2 regions of the Alkalihalobacillus sp. R86527 genome follow, and region 2 is predicted to be linked to the other one. Evidence: riboswitches for the same ligand, from Rfam matches in the RefSeq annotation. Region 2 holds a riboswitch; the other holds the start of a gene.
The links. A riboswitch is a leader RNA that binds a small molecule or an ion and turns the genes downstream of it on or off. The one in region 2 is predicted to bind S-adenosylmethionine.

Region 1: another riboswitch for S-adenosylmethionine. It lies ahead of metK (methionine adenosyltransferase); the one in region 2 lies ahead of SJY16_RS04415 (methionine ABC transporter ATP-binding protein).

Annotation. Positions count from the first base shown of each region.
Region 1 covers NZ_JAXHBW010000001.1:1,082,032-1,084,505, reverse strand. The annotation lists gene metK (methionine adenosyltransferase) at 30-1,226, opposite strand; SAM riboswitch class I at 1,427-1,536, opposite strand; gene pckA (phosphoenolpyruvate carboxykinase (ATP)) at 1,755-2,474, shown strand, end outside.
Region 2 covers NZ_JAXHBW010000001.1:869,496-871,969, reverse strand. The annotation lists gene SJY16_RS04420 (methionine ABC transporter permease) at 1-379, opposite strand, end outside; gene SJY16_RS04415 (methionine ABC transporter ATP-binding protein) at 372-1,391, opposite strand; SAM riboswitch class I at 1,507-1,616, opposite strand; gene ilvA (threonine ammonia-lyase) at 1,714-2,474, opposite strand, start outside.

The DNA.
Region 1 (2,474 bases), 210 kb from region 2:
AAAAGAAGCCATAAAGGCTTCTCTCTATCTTATTGATTAGCACCTTGTTTGAGGGCTTCTGCTCGATCAGTATACTCCCAAGGCAACTCGATGTCTGTACGTCCAAAGTGGCCGTAAGCAGCAGTTTGCTTGTAGATTGGGCGTCGTAAGTCTAACATCTTAATGATTCCAGCTGGACGTAGATCAAAGTTATCACGTACAACCTGGACTAGTTTCTCTTCAGATACTGTCCCCGTTCCGAACGTATCGATTGAGATGGATACAGGTTGAGCTACACCAATAGCATAAGCCAACTGTACTTCACAACGATCAGCAAGTTTTGCTGCTACAATATTCTTAGCTACATAACGTGCCGCATAGGCTGCAGAGCGGTCAACCTTCGTTGCATCCTTACCTGAGAATGCACCACCACCGTGACGTGCATAACCACCGTAAGTATCAACGATGATTTTACGACCAGTCAATCCTGCGTCACCTTGTGGTCCACCAATTACAAAGCGCCCTGTCGGATTGATAAAGTACTTGGTGTTTTCATCGATTAAATCAGGTGAAACAACAGGTTTAACGACGTGTTCTTTAATATTTCTCTGAATTTGTTCAAGCGAAATCTCTGGATGGTGCTGTGTAGATACTACAATCGTATCAATACGTACCGGTTTACCTTCTTCGTCATACTCTACTGTAACCTGTGTTTTCCCATCTGGTCGAAGATAAGGTAGAATTTCATCTTTCCTTACTTCACTTAAGCGACGAGCTAACTTATGAGCTAAAGAAATTGGAAGAGGCATGAGTTCTGGAGTCTCATTACAAGCATATCCAAACATCAAACCTTGGTCACCAGCGCCGATTTCATCAATTTCATCGTCAGACATGTGACCATCACGTGATTCAAGAGCCACGTTAACACCAGCAGCAATATCTGCAGATTGCTCATCAATCGATGAAAGCACTGCACAAGTCTCAGCGTCAAAACCATATTTAGCACGTGTATACCCGATCGATTGAATCGTTTCACGGACTACTTTCGGAATATCTACATAGTGAGATGTTGTGATCTCTCCGGATACTAATACAAGTCCAGTTGTGACTGTAGTTTCACAGGCAACACGCGCATTAGGGTCGTGCGCTAGAATATCATCCAGAATTGCATCAGAAATTTGATCTGATATTTTATCTGGATGCCCCTCAGTTACTGATTCAGAAGTAAACAAACGACGATTACTCACTCAAGTACCTCCTTAAGGATTCATTCCTATTTAATATAGTGTAATGGATACGGTACTCATTTCCCTAATATTGTTGTCGAAACGAGACATCGAATTCAATTTTAATCGGTTATATTACGCTTTCGTTCCCCAAAAACGACATTAAAAAAGCCCTTTCCTTCATCATAAAGGGAAAGGAGCTGATATCTCTTGCCTTTCGCCTCTTATCTTTCAAGACAGCTAGTCTTGCAGGTTAGCACCTTAATCCAATATTGAGGAGTTGGTTGCTGAGCTTCATAGGGCCTGTCCCTCCGCTTACTCGGGATAAGAGTATCCATTCTCGAAATATAATATCGCAGTTCGCTTACTCTGTCAATCCAAAGACACAAGCCCTAATTAGGATAGGTAACCACCTTTTTTTCACTATTTAAGTAAAAAATCCATAGATTAGTATAGAATAATTGAATGAATGTGTTATACTATTTTTGAGTTAAACAAGTTCAGTAAGGATCTTGAATGAAATTTTATGATAAAGGATGGGTTTAACATATGAAAACAGCTTCCTTCTCTTCACCACTTTTGGATGCCATTTTAAATAAGAATACTCCTCATGTAAATTTATCAGTCTCAGAACTGGTTGAACGTTCGCTTTCGATGAAAGAGGGGACATTAACATCCACTGGCGCTCTTCGTGTTGAAACAGGAAAATATACCGGGCGTTCTCCAAAGGACAAGTTCATTGTCCGTGAAGAATCCGTTAAAGACAAAATTAACTGGGAAACGAACCAGTCTATTTCTTCAGAACATTTTGAAAGCCTTTACACTAAAGTTCTGGATTACCTGGGAGAGAAAAAAGACCTTTATGTATTTAAAGGATTTGCAGGAGCTGACCAATCAGCAAGACTACCCATCCAGGTTATCAACGAATATGCTTGGCACAATTTGTTTGCACACCAATTATTTATTCGACCAAATGAAACAGAACTAAAGGGACATGATGCTGAATTCACTGTAATTTCTGCACCAGGTTTTCAAGCAGATCCTGATAAAGACGGCACGAACTCTGAAACGTTTATCATTATTTCCTTTGAAAAACGTACGGTCTTAATCGGAGGAACTGAGTATGCTGGTGAGATTAAGAAATCGATCTTCACTGTTATGAATTACTTACTTCCTGAAAGAAACATCTTATCTATGCATTGCTCAGCAAATGTTGGAAAAGAAGGCGATGTCGCTCTCTTCTTTGGACTTTCAGGTACGGGTAAGACC
Region 2 (2,474 bases):
CTTCAATGACGCCTCGATCCACTTCTCTAAGAGCGATTTCGACCATTCGAGCATAGAATGGCGCAGCTCCAGCAATAAGTGCTGGTAATGCTGCATTTGCACCGAGCATTGTTCCAACAATGTAGACAGATAGCGGTATAAGTAAAATAATTAATATAATGAAGGGAATCGAACGAAACAGATTGACCACCCCTGCAACGATTCCGTTAACAAACCGGTTTTCCCAGGTGTTTCCTTTTGAAGTTAAGAAAAGTAGAAGACCTAGAACAATGCCGAGAATGAACGTTGCAAAAACGGATATTGCAGTCATATAGATTGTTTGTAATGATGCTTCCCACATATCCTCCCAACGCACATTAGGAAATAATGAACTAAGCATTTGGAATCACCTCAACTTTCACTTGCCCTCGTGCATAATCCAATGCGTTATCGATGGCCGCTTGATCTCCTTTGAGTAAGACGGATAACTTGCCATACGGTCCATCTTGAGTATGGGTGACTTTACCTTGAATAATGTTTACCTCGATTTGAAATTCTCTAATCAACTGCGTTACGAGCGGTGAGCCAGTAGCACCTTTCACGAAAGTAAATTGTACGAGCGTCCCATCCGCTCCTTCACTTAAATGGGTAATCGACTCTTTCATCTCTTCAGGTTCACTCAACTGATTAACGAAGTCTCGGGTGATCGGCTGCTGTGGATGATGAAAAATATCAAGAACTGGTCCTTCTTCCACAACATTTCCACCTTCCATGACTGCTACACGATGACAAATCTTTCTTATTACGTGCATTTCATGGGTGATTAACACAATCGTTAACCCAAGCTCTTTATTAATTTTCTTTAGCAAATCTAAAATACTATCCGTTGTTTTCGGATCCAAAGCAGAAGTTGCTTCATCACAAAGTAACACTTTCGGATTGTTAGCAAGCGCCCTCGCAATTCCAACTCGTTGCTTTTGCCCACCACTTAATTGTGAAGGATAAGCATCTTCTCTCCCAGTTAGCCCAACAAGATTGATTAACTCTGCTACGCGAGCTTTACGTTTCTCTTTCGGGACACCAGATATTTCAAGTGGGAACGCAATATTTTCTTTTACAGTACGTGACCAGAGAATATTAAAGTGTTGAAAAATCATTCCTATTTCTTGTCTTGCCAATCGAAGATCTTTTTTCTTCAACTTAGATAACGCTTTGTCATCTACCGTTACGCTACCTTCAGTCGGCCTCTCTAGTAAATTCAACATTCGGATCAATGTACTTTTACCAGCACCACTATATCCGATTACTCCGAAAATTTCGCCTTTTTTGATTGTAAGATCAGTATTCTTCACCGCTTCCACTGGGCCAGAAGCTGCAAAGAAGGTCTTTTTTATCCCTTTTAACTCAATCATTTGCACACATCCTTTTTAGGTACGATGTCCCATGAATCATAGTTGTTGACACGTCTTCATATTAAAAAATGCCTCTCCGCTATGAGCAGAAAGGCACTTGAAAATCGATGTCTTCCTCTCATTTCTCAAAGCAACTGCTTTGCAGGAATTGGCACCTTCTCAAACAAGTTGTTTGTTGGTTGCCGGGCTTCACAGGGCCAGTCCCTCCACCTCTCTGAATAAGAGATATTTAGTTATTAACACGTTACTCTGGTTAAGTACTAAATCGAATTCTAGCATGGGACTTTTAGTGTGTCAATCAATGAGTAAAAAGTTTGAATTTTTAAATAACCTTTAGATTTTCGCTTCTATTGTTTGCTTCAGCTGAAAGCTTTTTATAAGTTGAGATCATCTCTACATCTGCATTACCGCCACTAATGACCGCGCTTATTCTCTTACCTTTTATTGCACCGCTTAAGAGTGCTGCAACTGAAGCCGCTCCCGCTCCTTCGACAAGGGTTTTCTGACGTTGAAGCATAAAGATTATGGCTGACGCTATGCTTTCTTCGCTCACAGTAACCATTTCATCGACTAGTTCTTCAATAATCGGATAAGTCTTTTGACCTGGTTCTTTCACAGAGATTCCATCTGCAATCGACTTTGCTGAAGACAATTTACTTGTCCCCAATCCCTGGAAACGATTCCATGTGGCTGAGGCTTCAGAAGCTTGAACACCGATAAGCTTCACATGAGGAAAAAAGTCTCTGATCGCAACTGCCATTCCAGCCAATAAACCGCCACCGCCAACCGGAACTAGAATGCCGTCTAGATCAGGACACTGTTGCATGATTTCAAGTGCAATCGTCCCCTGACCAGCCATAACATCTTCATCATCAAAGGCATGTACAAATGTAGCGCCTCGTTTCTGTTGATCGTCTTGTGCTGCTTTGAAAGCTTCATGATAGGACTCGCCCTCAAGAACAATCTCAGCACCGTATGATTTCGTAGCCTCAATCTTACTTAACGGAGTATGAGTCGGCATGAAAATTCTTGATTTGATTCCTTTCGAAGCGAGTGCTACTCCCTGAGCATGGTTTCCTGCTG